Regions from separate parts of the Streptomyces sp. NPDC019443 genome, predicted to be linked through region 1. Evidence: predicted binding sites of a transcription regulator. Region 1 holds the regulator's gene; the other holds the start of a gene.
What was found. The regulator HspR, encoded in region 1, represses chaperone genes until heat shock. The targets are predictions, from matches to a motif close to TTGAGNNNNNNNNNCTCAA.
Positions count from the first base shown of each region.

Region 2: the regulator HspR is predicted to act here: its motif matches at 4,751-4,769, upstream of lon (endopeptidase La).

Region 1 is NZ_JBIRYJ010000011.1:17,251-24,639, reverse strand. It holds gene clpB (ATP-dependent chaperone ClpB) at 1-2,023, opposite strand, end outside; gene ACH492_RS28550 (pyridoxamine 5'-phosphate oxidase family protein) at 2,156-2,560, shown strand; gene ACH492_RS28545 ((2Fe-2S)-binding protein) at 2,698-3,018, opposite strand; gene ACH492_RS28540 (helix-turn-helix transcriptional regulator) at 3,405-4,388, shown strand; gene ACH492_RS28535 (heat shock protein transcriptional repressor HspR) at 4,581-5,033, opposite strand; gene dnaJ (molecular chaperone DnaJ) at 5,035-6,219, opposite strand; gene grpE (nucleotide exchange factor GrpE) at 6,250-6,900, opposite strand; gene dnaK (molecular chaperone DnaK) at 6,897-7,389, opposite strand, start outside.
Region 2 is NZ_JBIRYJ010000002.1:403,803-411,191, reverse strand. It holds gene ACH492_RS08090 (M4 family metallopeptidase) at 1-94, opposite strand, end outside; gene ACH492_RS08085 (helix-turn-helix domain-containing protein) at 245-1,255, shown strand; gene ACH492_RS08080 (trypsin-like serine peptidase) at 1,282-2,163, shown strand; gene lon (endopeptidase La) at 2,287-4,728, opposite strand; gene ACH492_RS08070 (rhomboid-like protein) at 4,865-5,545, opposite strand; gene ACH492_RS08065 (spermidine synthase) at 5,964-6,647, shown strand; gene ACH492_RS08060 (response regulator transcription factor) at 6,739-7,389, shown strand, end outside.

The sequences.
Region 1 (7,389 bases):
ACGGGCGGCGGCGCACCGCCTCCGTCAGCTGGCCGCCCTCCTCGTAGCCCACGTAGCCCGGAGGCGCGCCGACCAGCCGGGCCACCGAGTGCTTCTCGCCGTACTCCGACATGTCGATGCGGACCATCGCCCGCTCGTCGTCGAAGAGGAAGTCCGCCAGCGCCTTCGCCAGCTCCGTCTTGCCGACCCCCGTCGGGCCGAGGAAGAGGAACGAGCCGGTGGGCCGGTCGGGGTCCGCGATCCCGGCGCGGGTGCGGCGTACGGCGTCGGACACCGCCTGGACCGCCTCCGTCTGGCCGATCAGCCGCCTGCCCAGCTCGGATTCCATCCGCAGGAGCTTCTGGGTCTCCCCTTCCAGGAGGCGTCCGGCCGGGATGCCCGTCCAGGACCCCACCACATCCGCGATGTCGTCCGGGCCGACCTCCTCCTTGACCATCGTGTCCTTGGCCGCTTCCTGCTCGGCCACCGTGGCCTCCTCCAACTCCCGCTCCAGGCCCGGGATCTCCCCGTACAGCAGCTTGGAAGCGGTGTCGAAGTCGCCGTCGCGCTGCGCGCGTTCCGCCTGGCCGCGCAGTTCGTCGAGCATCTCCTTCAGCTCACCGACGCGGTTGAGGCCCTGCTTCTCCTTCTCCCAGCGCGCGGTGAGGCCACGCAGTTCCTCCTCCTTGTCGGCGAGGTCACGGCGGAGCTTCTCCAGACGCTGCTTGGAGCCCTCGTCGGTCTCGTTCTTGAGCGCCAGCTCCTCCATCCGCAGCCGGTCCACGGCCCGCTGCAGCTCGTCGATCTCGACGGGCGAGGAGTCGATCTCCATCCGCAGCCGGGACGCGGCCTCGTCGACGAGGTCGATCGCCTTGTCGGGCAGAAAGCGCGACGTGATGTACCGGTCCGAGAGCGTCGCGGCCGCGACCAGCGCGCTGTCCGCGATCTGCACCTTGTGGTGGGCCTCGTAACGGCCCTTCAGCCCGCGCAGGATCGCGATCGTGTCCTCGACCGTCGGCTCGGCCACCAGCACCTGCTGGAAGCGCCGCTCCAGCGCCGCGTCCTTCTCGATCCGCTCGCGGTACTCGTCGAGCGTCGTCGCGCCCACCATCCGCAGCTCACCGCGCGCCAGCATCGGCTTGAGCATGTTGCCCGCGTCCATCGCGGAGTCCCCACCGGCGCCCGCACCCACAACGGTGTGCAGCTCGTCGATGAAGGTGATGATCTGCCCGTCGCTCTCCTTGATCTCGGAGAGGACGGTCTTCAACCGCTCCTCGAACTCACCGCGGTACTTCGCGCCCGCCACCATCGCGCCCAGGTCGAGCGCCACCAGCCGCTTGTTCCTCAGCGACTCGGGCACGTCGCCCTTGACGATGCGCTGCGCCAGCCCCTCGACGACCGCCGTCTTGCCGACGCCCGGCTCGCCGATCAGCACCGGGTTGTTCTTCGTACGACGGGACAGCACCTGGACGACCCGGCGGATCTCCTGGTCCCGGCCGATGACCGGGTCGAGCTTGCCCTCGCGGGCCGCCGCGGTGAAGTCCGTACCGAACTTCTCCAGTGCCTTGTACTGCCCCTCGGGGTCGGGGGTGGTCACCCGGCGCCCTCCCCTTGCCTTCTCGAACGCGTCCAGCAGCTTCTTCGCCGTGGCCCCCTGCTTGGCCAGCACTTCCCCGGTCTGCCCGCCCTTCGCGGCGATGCCGATGAGGAGATGCTCGGTGGACAGATACTCGTCCCCGAGCTCCTTGGCCCGCTGCGCGGCGTCGGCGATGACGGCGAGCAACTCCCGGTTGGGCTGCGGTGGCGCGACGGTGGACCCCGTCACGCTGGGCTGCGCGGCCAGTACCCGCTCGGTCCCGGAGCGCACGGCGGCCTGGTCCGCGTCGACGGCGGCCAGCAGGTCGATGATGTTCTCGTTGTCCGCGCCCGCGAGCAACGCGAGCAGCAGATGCGCGGGGGTCAGATCGGGATGCCCCTCGGACACGGCCCGGGTGGTGGCGGCGTTGATTGCATCCCGGCTCTTGTTGGTCAGCTCGGCGTCCACGTGCGGTCTCTCCTCCTTGCGTCCTTGCGGGTAGGGCTGTTCCCTCAACGCTGACTCATTTAACCTACACAAAGTTGAGTCTATTCCACTCAACCCAGCGCGGAACAGCCGCCGCCTGTGTAGGTTCCGGGCATGGCCATCGACCCCCGCAACCCCGACGCGTCCTATCTCGACTTCTGGCGTGAGTACCACATGTGCACACTGACGACCCCACGCCAGGACGGAACCCCGCACGTCGTCGCGGTCGGTGTCACCTACGACCCGGAGGGCGGACTCGCCCGCGTCATCACCAACAAGCACAGCCACAAGGTCGACAACATCCTGGCAGCGGGCCCCGACGGGGCGCCGGTCGCGGTCTGCCAGGTCGACAGGGGGCGCTGGGCGACCCTGGAGGGCCGCGCGACGGTCCGTACGGAGCCGGAGCTCATCGCGGAGGCGGTGGAGCGTTACGCGGAACGCTACGGACGCAACCCGACCCCGAACGCGGACCGGGTGCTGATCGAGATCGCCCTGACACGGGCGATGGGCCGGGCCTGACCCGGCCCCGGGAAAGCCCGGGAAGCCGCGGCCCCGGGGAAACAGAAAAGCACAGCGGCGCCATCGTGTTTCAGGTCCACGATGGCGCCGCTGTGTGGGGGAAGCGCCCGAGCGATTTACAACGACGGGGGAACCGCTCAGGCACTGCGGGGGGTGGCGGTGGTGGTATCGGGCTCGACCAACTGATGGTCCCGCTGGTCGAGATTGACGAAAATCATGCCGTACCGGATGGCACAGCGGACGGGCTGCGGAGCTCCACGGGGCCGGCGAAGGCACCGATACGCGCGGACGTCCTCGTCCTCCTCGCGTGCCACGACAATCGGCTCTCCGAAGAGGGTGACCATCAACGAGTCGCCACGGTGGGGGATTGCCGTGACGAGGTCGATGAAATGCCACCCCGATCTGTAAGCCGTAGCCATCTCACGCCGGAAGACCCGGTCGTCCGGTGGAACGGTCATGCGTCCGTGCGGGCCGGAGCGACACCCCAGGAGGGCTCACCGTTCGTACCCGTGACGACTGCCGGACCGACACCCCACGAAGGCTCTCCGGGCGTTTTGGCCACAGCGTCCGCGGGAGCGAAGCCCCACGAAGGTTCGCCAGGGGCTGCCGTCACCGCGTCGGCGGGAGAGCTACCCCAGGAGGGCTCACCGGAGGCCACCGCACCGAGCGCGGCCGCCGCTATGGCAAGAGCACAAAGAGCACGAAGCGTCCTAGACATGGGTGATCTCCACCTCTTTTGATCATTCCTCCTCCCCCGCGCATAAGACGATGTCTCACTCCGAACGCTTGCACCAGCGACGGCAGGCATCATGTTCCTGTAATGCAGGAGCCTGAGGGGGTACATATGCCAGCTAATGAGGGCGAATCCGGACACCCTCACGCAGACGGCGAGCTGTGCGAGGCGGGGAAGGGTCTTTACATCACCGCGCTGCGTACCGGGCGAATAGCCCGGTCAGAAGCGGAACTCACGCCCTGTCTCTTCGACCTGGCCCTGCTGCACCCGGATCCCGACGACGCCCAGTGGCTCCGCCCGGTCCCGCCGACCACTGCGCTGACACAGCTGATACACCCCATCGAGCGGGAGATCCAAGAGCGCCGACGACGAACTGTCGCTCTGACCGATGCTCTTGAGCCATTCATGGCGTTCACCGCTCAGAACTCCACGGTCCCACAAGGGATAACCGTCCTCGAGGGCCTCAACCGCATCAACACAACCCTCGACCAAGTCACCGCAGACTGCACCGAGGAGCTTCTCACTGTCCAGCCCGGCAGCGGGCGACAGCCGCACATCCTGGAGAAGGCGCTGCGCCGCGTGGAGCCGCTGATCGACCGCGGCGTACGGATGCGCACGCTCTACCAGCACACGGCCCGCCACCACCCCACCACGCTGTCCTACATGGAACAGGTCGGCCCGTCCGGCGTGGAGGTGCGCACGCTGGAGGAGATCATCGACCGGCTGATCATCGTCGACCGGAAAGTGGCCTTCATACCCGCGAGCAGCGACCGTCTGTCCGCCCTGGAACTGCGACACAAGGGCATCGTCGAGTATCTCGTCGGCGTCTTCGAGCAGTTCTGGCTGCACGGCATCCCGTGGGAGGAACAGATCTCCTACGGGCCCCAGTTGGACGGCATCACAGGCGTCCAGCGCTCGATCGCCAAGCTCCTCGTCGAGGGGCATGTCGACGAGGCCATCGCCCGGCGCCTCGGTATGAACGTCCGTACCTGCCGTGCGCACATCGCCAAGCTGGGCTCCGCACTGGGCAGTGGCAGCCGGACCCAACTCGGCTATCTCATCGCACAGTCGGGGATTCTGGAACACGAGGACTGACCGCGACGGCCCCGGCGTCCGCCGCACGCCGGGGCGGGCTTCGACGGTACGCAGAAGGTCGTCCTGATCTCGCGGTCGGCCTCCTGGGCCGGAGCTCCGTTTCATTTCATCCCGAAATTGATCATCTGGCGCATACGGAAGGGGCCGGAGAGCGACGCGCTCTCCGGCCCCTTCGGCCGTACAACTCCTGCCCTACTCAGACCGCTTGGGCCGCCAGACCACCAGCGCGCTCGCCTGCTGCACATCCTGGTACGGCACGAGATCGCGCCGGTACGAGGCGTGCACCTGGGCTTCGCGCTGCTGCATCGCCGCCGCCGCGCCCTCGACGGCCGTCGACAGCTCTGCGACCCGCTGCTGGAGCGCCGCGACCTGGTTCTCCAGTTCGATGATGCGCTTGATTCCGGCCAGGTTGATGCCCTCGTCCTGCGACAACTGCTGGACGGTGCGCAGCAGTTCGATGTCGCGGGCGGAGTAGCGCCGGCCCCGGCCCGCGGTGCGGTCCGGGGAGACCAGACCGAGCCGGTCGTACTGCCGAAGAGTCTGCGGATGCAGGCCCGAGAGCTGGGCCGCCACCGAGATGACGTACACCGGCGACTCTTCGGTCAGCTCGTAGGGATTGCGGCTGCGTCCGGTCCGGCCGTCCATCTCATGCTCCCTTCGCGGCCTGGAACAGCTCGGCCCGCGGGTCCTCGTCCGCGGTGGCTTCGCGGTAGGCCTCCAGCGCTTCCTTCGCCTTGTCGCCGAGGTCCTTGGGCACGGCGACCTCGACGGTGACCAGCAGGTCCCCGCGGGTGCCGTCCTTGCGGAGTGCGCCCTTGCCGCGGGCCCGCATCGTACGGCCGTTGGGCGTCCCGGCGGGCAGCTTCAGCGTGACCGGCGGACCGCCCAGGGTCGGCACCTTCACCTCGCCGCCGAGCGCCGCCTCCGCGTAGGTGACGGGGACGGTGATCGTGAGGTTGTCGCCCTTGCGGCCGAAGACCGGATGCGGGTCGACATGCACGACGACGTACAAGTCGCCCGCCGGGCCGCCCCGTTCGCCCGGGGCTCCCTTGCCGCGCAGCCGGATCCGCTGGCTGTCGGAGACGCCCGCGGGGATCCTGACCTGCATGGTGCGCGAGGAGCGGGCGCGCCCGCTGCCCTTGCACACGTCGCAGGGGTCCTGCGCGATCAGCCCGCGGCCCTTGCAGTCTACGCACGGGTCGGTGAGCGAGAAGGAGCCGCTGCCGCCGCGCGAGACCTGGCCGGTGCCGAGACAGGTCGGGCACACCCTGGGCGTACCGTTTTTGTCGCCGGTGCCCGAACAGGCCTTGCACGCCGCCGAGCTGGACATCCGCAGCGGGACCGTGGCCCCGTCGACCGCCTCGGTGAAACTGAGCGTCACCTCGGACTCGATGTCCTGGCCGCGGCGCGGCTGGGTACGCGTACCCGTGCCGGTGCCACGGTTGAACAGGCCGCCGAATACATCGCCGATACCGCCGCCGAAGCCCCCGGCGCCACCCTGCGTGCCGCCCTGGGCGCCCCCGAAGAGGTCACCCAGGTCGAAGTTGAAGGAGCCACCGGGACCGCCGGACCCGGGTGCGCGGAAGCCACCGTTGCCGAAGAGAGCGCGTGCCTCGTCGTACTCCTTGCGCCGCTTGGGGTCGCCGAGGATGTCATTGGCCTCGGAGATCTCCTTGAAGCGCTCCTCCGCCTTGACGTCGCCCTTGTTGGCGTCCGGGTGGTACTCGCGGGCGAGCTTCCGGTACGCCTTCTTGATCTCGGCCTCGGTGGCGTCCTTGGGGACGCCGAGGACCTTGTAGTAGTCCTTCTCGACGAAGTCCTTCGTACTCATCGACGTCCCTCCTCTCGGACGATCATTGCGTCAGCCCTCGTCCGGGCCACCGCTCTCCTCGTCGTTCACCGTCTCTTCCTTGCCTGCCGCCGGGGTCGCACCCGGCTGGGGCTCGGCCACCGCCACCCGCGCGGGGCGGATGGTCCGTTCGCCGATGCGATACCCAGGCTGCAGGATCGCGACGCACGTGGTCTCGGTGACATCCGGTGCGTACGAGTGCATCAGGGCTTCGTGGATCGTCGGGTCGAAGGGCTCGCCCTCCTTGCCGAACTGCTGCAGGCCCATCTTGGCCGCCGCCGTCTCGAGGGACTCGGCGACCGACTTGAACCCGCCCACCAGCTCCCCGTGGTCACGGGCGCGGCCGATGTCGTCGAGCACGGGCAGGAGCTCGGTCAGCAGATTCGCCGTGGCGATCTCCTTGACCGTGATCCGGTCGCGCTCCACACGACGGCGGTAGTTCTGGTACTCGGCCTGGAGCCGCTGGAGGTCCGCCGTGCGCTCGCTGAGCGCCATACGGACCTGGTCCAGCTGCGCCGTCAGGCCGGCGATCTTTGCTGCGTCCCCTGCCGAGGCCGCCGCGCCCTCCTTCTGGGAGGACTCGGCGGACTCGGCGGCGTCGTCAGAGGTGGCGCCGGAGGGGACGTCAGGCTTCTCGTCGAAACCCGGGGTCTCCTCCGTCACGCGGCACCACCCTTCGCGTCCCTCTCGTCGTCGACGATCTCGGCGTCGACGACATCGTCCTCAGCCTTGGCCTGCTCGCCGGCCGGGGCGTCGGCTCCGGCAGCGGCGGCACCGTCGGGCGCGGCGTTGGCGTACATGGCCTGGCCGAGCTTCTGGCTGACCGCGGCGAGCTTCTCGGTCGCCGTGCGGATCTCGGCCGTGTCCTCGCCCTTGAGCTTCTCCTTCAGCTCGCCGACGGCGATCTCGACCTCGGTCTTCACCTCGCCCGGGACCTTGTCCTCGTTGTCCTTGAGGAACTTCTCCGTCTGGTAGACGAGCTGCTCGCCCTGGTTGCGGGTCTCGGCGGCCTCGCGGCGGCGGTGGTCCTCGTCCGCGTACTGCTCGGCCTCCTGGCGCATCCGGTCGACCTCGTCCTTCGGCAGCGAGGAGCCGCCGGTGACGGTCATCTTCTGCTCCTTGCCCGTGCCCAGGTCCTTCGCCGTCACGTGC
Region 2 (7,389 bases), on a different contig from region 1:
CGGTGAGCAGCAGCCCGGCTGCTCCGAGCAGTGCGGCGAGACCGGTCCCCCTGGATATGCCCGGTCTCTGTGTGCTTGTCCTGGCCTTGCGCACAGTTCGTACCCCTCCCACGTGCTGGTCAAGCCGTAAAGGTGGTCATGGCCATGCAACCGGTGGGACGCCAACCGATCAATGTGGCCTGCGCGTTGACAAGTGGACATGCCCACTTGTGTGCCTCGTGAAGGCGGAGTGAGAATCCGATGCATGACCGAGGGGGAATTGCACACCCTCGGCCTGGGGGAGGCCGAGGAGCGCGCTTACGAGGCACTGCTCAAGGAACGGGCCGCTGGGGCCGAGGAGTTGGCACGACTGCTGGGACTGCCGCGGGACCGGCTGGACCGGGCGCTCGGCCATCTGGTCGAGCACGGCCTCGCGCTGCCCGCGGACGGGGACGGCGACGGGCTGCCGCATCCGGCCGCTCCGGCCGCCGCGATCCGTACGCTCATCCACCGCCGGCAGGCGGAACTGCACTTACGGTCCGCGGAGTTGGAGCGATTACGGATGACCGCGGACCGGCTGGCGGGCCGGCTGATGTCCGGGTCACCCTGCGCGCCCGACGGCGGCATCGAGGTAGTGACGGGCCCACGGGCGATCGGCGAACGGGCGGAGTACCTGCTGGCGTCGGCGGAACGGGAGGTGGCGATCCTGGACCGCCCGCCGTATGTGAAGGGGCCGCGGGACGGCAGCGCCGCGCAGCCGGGTCTCGGCATCGAGGCGCTCCTCGACCGGGGCGTTCAGGTGCGGACCGTCCTGGACCGGGACGGACTCGCCTACCCGGGCCGGATGCGCTCGGTGACCTGCCTCGTCGAACAGGGCCTGCGGGCACGGGTGTCGACGGCCGTCCCCACCAAACTGATCGCGGTTGACCGCCGGATCACCCTCCTCCCCCCGACCGAAGCGGCGGACCCGAAGGCCTCGGCACTGGTGATCGGCGACTCGCTGCTGAGCAACGCGCTGGTGCCGCTGTTCGAAACGGTCTGGGCCCATGCCACGCCACTGGGCGGCTCGGCCCGGGCGTGCGCGGCGCTGCCGAAGGCCCAGAAGGAATTGCTCGGCCTGCTGGCGGCGGGCCTCAAGGACGAGGCGATCGCCCGCCGCCTGGGCGTCCATGTGCACACGGCACGCCGGAGGATCAGCCACCTGCTGGAGACGCTGGGCGCGGAGACGCGCTTCCAGGCGGGGGCGCAGGCGACGTTGCGGGGCTGGCTGGACTGAAAGCCACGAGCGGGCAGGATGTCCGGATGAGTTGGCACAGCCGTACGAACAGAACCAGCGGCACGTTCAGGGGGCTCGTGTGGCCCGCCATGGCCGTGCTGACCACCGTGGCCGTGCTGACTGCCGCGACCGCGTGCGCCGGGCCCACCTCTTCCGCCGCGCCGCCGAAAGCCACCGCGGCGGACCGGTCGGCCGAGGCGCGGGCCGTCGCCCCCGCGCCGCGGGCCTCCGCCACCACCTTTGCCGGAGCCTCGTCCGTCGGGGTGCTGATCGATCCGGACGGCGAGCACTTCTGCACCGCGAGCGTCGTGGCCAGCCCCCGGGGCAATGTCATCGCCACCGCCGCGCACTGCATCCAGGACTCGGGCAGCGCGGACGCGTACCGGCCGGGCGAGCTGGAGTTCGCGCCCGGATTCTCGGGCAGGGGCAAGGGGACGTATCCGTACGGGCGCTGGAAGGTCGGAGCCATCCACGTCGACGAGCGCTGGACGGACGGCGACGACGACGCGGATGCCGCCGACTACGCGTTCCTCGTGCTGAAGCCGGACGCGAAGGGTCGTCAGGTGCAGCAGGCCGTCGGCGCCGCCACCGCCGACTGGGCCTCGCCGCCCGAGCGCCGGGTCACCGTCGTCGGGTATCCGAACCGGAATCACAACCCCACCAACCGCCCCGTCGCCTGCACCACCGACACCCGCCCCGACCCGGATCTGCCGAAGACGCTGATCATGGAGTGCGCGGGCTTCTGGGAAGGCACCAGCGGCGGGCCCTGGCTCGCCGGCTACCGGGACGCCAGGCATCAGGGCAGGCTCATCGGCGTACTGAGCGGCGGCGACACGGACAGCGAGTCGACAGCTGCCCTCTTCGACGCCCGCGCCCGCGCGCTGTACGACGAAGCCAGGGCCGGATAAAGGGCCGCGGCCGGAGAAGAGGCCGCGGCCGGATAAAGGGCCGCGGCCGGGAAAGGGCAGCGGCCGGACAACGCGAAGGCCCGGCAGTGCCGGAACACCGCCGGGCCCACAGCGCATCCCCGGTCAGGCCGCCGCGGCAGCCACCGGAACCTCCGCCGGCGAGAGCGCGATCCCCAGCACCTGGCGGACATCCGTCACCGGGTGCACCTCCAGCTTGTCGAGGATCTCCGCCGGGACGTCGTCCAGGTCCGCCTCGTTCCGCTTGGGGATCACGACGGTCGTGATGCCCGCCCGGTGCGCGGCCAGCAGCTTCTGCTTCAGACCGCCGATGGGCAGGACGCGGCCGGTCAGCGAGACCTCGCCGGTCATGGCGACGTCCGTGCGCACCTGACGGCCACTCAGCAGCGATGCGAGCGCCGTCGTCATCGTGATGCCCGCGCTCGGCCCGTCCTTCGGCACCGCGCCCGCCGGGAAGTGGATGTGCGCGCCCCGGTCCTTCAGGTCGGCGACCGGAAGCTCCAGTTCGGCCCCGTGCGAGCGGAGGAAGGAGAGTGCGATCTGCGCGGACTCCTTCATCACGTCGCCGAGCTGACCGGTGAGGGTCAGTCCCGCCGCGCCCGTCTCCGGGTCGGCCAGCGACGCCTCGACGTACAGCACGTCGCCGCCCGCGCCGGTGACCGCGAGGCCGGTGGCCACGCCGGGCACGGCCGTCCGGCGCTCGGCCGGGTCCTGCGCGGACTCGGGCACGTGGTGCGGCCGTCCGATCAGGCCGCGCAGCTGCTCGGCACCGACCGTGAACGGCAGCTCCCGCTCGCCCAGTTCGTGCTGGGCGGCCACCTTGCGCAGCAGCCGGGCCACCGAACGCTCCAGGTTACGGACGCCCGCCTCCCGGGTGTACTCACCCGCGAGCTTGCGCAGCGCCGAGTCCTCCAGGACGACCTCGCCGGGCTCAAGACCCGCCCGCTCCAGCTGGCGCGGCAGCAGGTGGTCCCGGGCGATGACGACCTTCTCGTCCTCGGTGTAGCCGTCGAGCCTGACCAGCTCCATCCGGTCGAGCAGGGCCTCCGGGATGGCCTCCAGGACGTTCGCCGTGGCGAGGAACACCACGTCGGACAGGTCGAGTTCGACCTCCAGGTAGTGGTCGCGGAAGGTGTGGTTCTGCGCCGGGTCCAGGACTTCGAGCAGCGCGGCCGCAGGGTCGCCCCGGAAGTCCGAGCCGACCTTGTCGATCTCATCGAGCAGGACGACCGGGTTCATCGAACCGGCCTCCTTGATCGCCCGCACGATCCGGCCGGGGAGAGCACCCACGTACGTACGCCGGTGTCCGCGGATCTCCGCCTCGTCCCGTACGCCGCCGAGCGCGACCCGGACGAACTTCCGTCCCATCGCGTGCGCGACGGACTCACCGAGCGAGGTCTTGCCGACGCCGGGCGGGCCGACGAGCGCCAGGACCGCGCCACCGCGCCGTCCGCCGACGACGCCGAGCCCTCGGTCGGCGCGCCGCTTGCGCACCGCCAGGTATTCGGTGATCCGTTCCTTCACGTCCTGCAGGCCGGAGTGCTCGGCGTCCAGGATCGCCTTGGCGCCCTGGATGTCGTACTCGTCCTCTGTCCGTTCGTTCCACGGCAGCTCGAGGACGGTGTCGAGCCACGTGCGGATCCAGGAGCCCTCAGGGCTCTGGTCGCTCGACCGCTCCAGCTTCTCGACCTCCTTGAGCGCGGCCTCGCGCACCTTCTCGGGGAGGTCGGCGGCCTCGACGCGGGCCCGGTAGTCGTCGGACTCGTCTTCGCCGTCCTCGCCGTTGAGCTCGCGCAGCTCCTTGCGTACGGCTTCGAGCTGACGGCGCAGCAGGAACTCGCGCTGCTGCTTGTCGACGCCCTCCTGGACGTCCTTGGCGATGGACTCGGCGACGTCCTGCTCGGCGAGGTGCTCACGCAGCTGCTCGGTGGCGAGCTTGAGGCGGGCCACCGGGTCGGCGGTCTCGAGCAGCTCGATCTTCTGGGCGGTGGACAGGAACGGCGAGTAGCCGGAGTTGTCGGCCAGTTGCGAGATGTCGTCGATCTGCTGGACACGGTCCACGACCTGCCATGCGCCGCGCTTCTTCAGCCAGTCGGTGGCGAGCGCCTTGTACTCCTTGACCAGCTCGGTGACCGAGCCGGGCATGGAGCCTCCCCGGGCCCCCTGGGGCCCAGGGGAAGGGTCGGGCACGATCTCCTCGACGCGCGCCCCCTCGACCCAGAGCGCGGCGCCGGGGCCCGTGGTCCCCGCGCCGATCCTCACCCGGCCCCGGCCGCGGATGAGGGCGCCGGGGTCTCCGTCGGAGAGCCGGCCGACCTGCTCCACGGTTCCGAGCACGCCGGTCGCGGCGTAGGTCCCGTCGACGCGCGGAACAAGCAGCACCGTCGGCTTGCTGGCACCACTGGAACGCGCGGCAGCCTGGGCGGCCTCCACCGCGGCTCGTACGTCGGTGTCGGACAGGTCGAGCGGCACCACCATTCCGGGCAGCACGACCTCGTCGTCGAGCGGCAGCACGGGCAGGGTGAGCGGTGTGGACGTCGAAGCCATTATCTCCCCTTAGGCAGTGAAGTTGAGCTGTATGGACTCAATGCACAGCGCTGCGGAGATGTTCCCAGGGGGTGTTCGCTGTCAGCGATCGACTCTCGTGCCTGGTCAAGGGGCGCGCAGGGGCGGGAGCTGATGCTTACCGGTCGCGGAGCGCGAAACCGTTCCGCCACCGCGCCCAGCGGCGCACCGCGGGCCAGCAGGCGATGCCGGCCAGCAGGGCAAGCGGATGGCCCCAGTTGGTGAGCGGGTCCTCGAAGGCGAGCAGGTCCTGGAGGAGCATCAGGGAGACGAAGCCGAGCAGCGTCGCGCGCAGCACCGGGCTGAGCAGCCCGGCAAGGGCGCCGATGCTCGCCATCAGGCCGAAGCTGATGCCGTAGTCGAGACGGTGCAGCGAAGTGGCGGGCAGATGTCCGGCCACCACCGAGACCCCGACCGGGATCTCGGTGGCCAGCGTCGCCGCGACGTGGCCGGCCAGGAAGACGCCGGCGGTGCGCCAGCCTCCGATGCGGCGTTCCAGCGCGGTGAGTGTGAAGAAGAAGGCGATGGCGTACGGGCCCAGCAGGTCGCCCGCGACCCACAGCGCGCTGGCGCCGAGAACGAGCAGGGGGCTGTCCGCCAAATGGGCGACATCAGTGCTGGAACCGCGGAGCAGAGAGGAGACGGTCGCGGGGTCTCCGTACTGCGTGAAGAGCGAGGTGGTGAGCAGGACGAGGACATAGCAGAAGGTGAACGGTGTCCCGGTGGGCGTGGGCAGCAGCTGGAGCACGCGCCGCCAGGCCGGGAGACCCACGGGCGGAGCGGGCGTCGCGGTGGGCATCGGGGCGGGCGTCACCGCCGGTGCGACTACTGGTGCGACAGCTGCCGGCGTGACGGGGGCCTGCACGGGAGCCGTGACAACCGGCGCGGCTGATGTCCGCTGAGTCGGGACGGCGTTCAGCAGTTCCTGGCCCGTGGCCGGGTCGCGTGTCGTCGGCCGATGCACCGCGTGAGGCCCCTTTCGTCAAGCCCCCGAACAAGCCCCCACCCAACGCGATCACCATCACACCCGTCTATGACGTGCGCCACACGGGGCAACCTTCACAGGTTTCCAGGCGTCGCGAGCACGTCGGACCGACCCTGGCCCGGCAGACCCGGGCCGCGCTTGGCCGAAACCATTTGTCCCGCTCGCCCCACCCCGCCACCATGACCACCGACAACGCGTCCGCCCCGCACCCGTCACCCGGAGGTCACCCGCCATGCCGCTCCAAGCCGACGGACCCGTCATCCTCGACCGGCGAGAGGGGCCCCACGGGGAGGTCGTGCTCCGGCAGCGCGGTGCGCATCACGAGATCATCGCCAATGGGTGCTTCCTGATGGACACTTCCGACGGCCGCTCCGAGCGGCTGCTCGTCGACGCCGCCTACGAAGCCCTCGCCGCCGCCGGAAAGAGCGACCCCACCCTCCTCATCGGCGGACTCGGCGTCGGTTTCTCCCTCGCCCGTGCCGCCGCCAACCCCCGCTGGCGGCACATCGCCGTCGTCGAGCGCGAGCAGGCGATCATCGACTGGCATCGCACCGGTCCCCTCGGACAGATCTCCGGCGACGCGCTCGCCGACCCCCGCAGCGTGATCCTTCGCACGGACCTCGTCGCGTACCTGCGAACGACCACGGACCGCTACGACGCTCTCTGTCTGGACATCGACAACGGACCCGACTGGACCGTCACCGACGACAACGAAAACCTCTACTCGCCGGCCGGACTCGCCGCCTGCCAGGGCCGGTTGGAGCCCGGCGGCATCCTCGCGGTGTGGTCCGCGCAGCCCTCCCCGGCTTTTGAGGATGCGTTGCGGAATGCCGGATTCACCGGGGTAACCACCGAAGAGATCCGTGTTGCCCGAGGCGTACCCGACGTGGTCCACCTCGCTGTTCGCCCTGCGTAGCCGGGACACCTTCACTGCCTTTACGCTGCTGACCTACACACGAGATCTACACCGGCATGCAGCTCGCGAGAACGCGTACAGGGGCGGGGCGATGGAGCAGACACACACCACGCACAACGGCGTCGCGGCCACACCCGGCGCCCAGCGCCGGGTGCTGGTCGTCGAGGACGACTCGACGATCGTCGACGCCATCGCCGCCCGCCTGCGGGCGGAAGGCTTCCTGGTCCAGACGGCATTGGACGGCCCGGCCGCCGTCGACGCCGCCGAGGCCTGGCAGCCCGATCTGATGGTGCTCGATGTGATGCTTCCGGGGTTCGACGGCCTGGAGGTCTGCCGCCGCGTCCAGGCGCAGCGCCCGGTTCCGGTGCTGATGCTCACGGCGCGCGACGACGAGACCGACATGCTCGTCGGTCTCGGCGTGGGCGCCGACGACTACATGACCAAGCCGTTCTCGATGCGCGAGCTCGCGGCCCGGGTGCATGTGCTGCTGCGCCGCGTGGAGCGGGCAGCCCTCGCCGCGGTCACTCCCCGCAGCGGGATCCTGCGCCTGGGCGAGCTGGAGATCGACCACGCCCAGCGCCGGGTCCGGGTGCGCGGCGAGGACGTACATCTCACGCCGACCGAGTTCGACCTGCTGGTCTGCCTGGCGAACACGCCGCGCGCCGTCCTGTCCCGTGAGCAACTGCTCGCGGAGGTGTGGGACTGGGCCGACGCGTCCGGCACCCGCACCGTCGACAGCCAC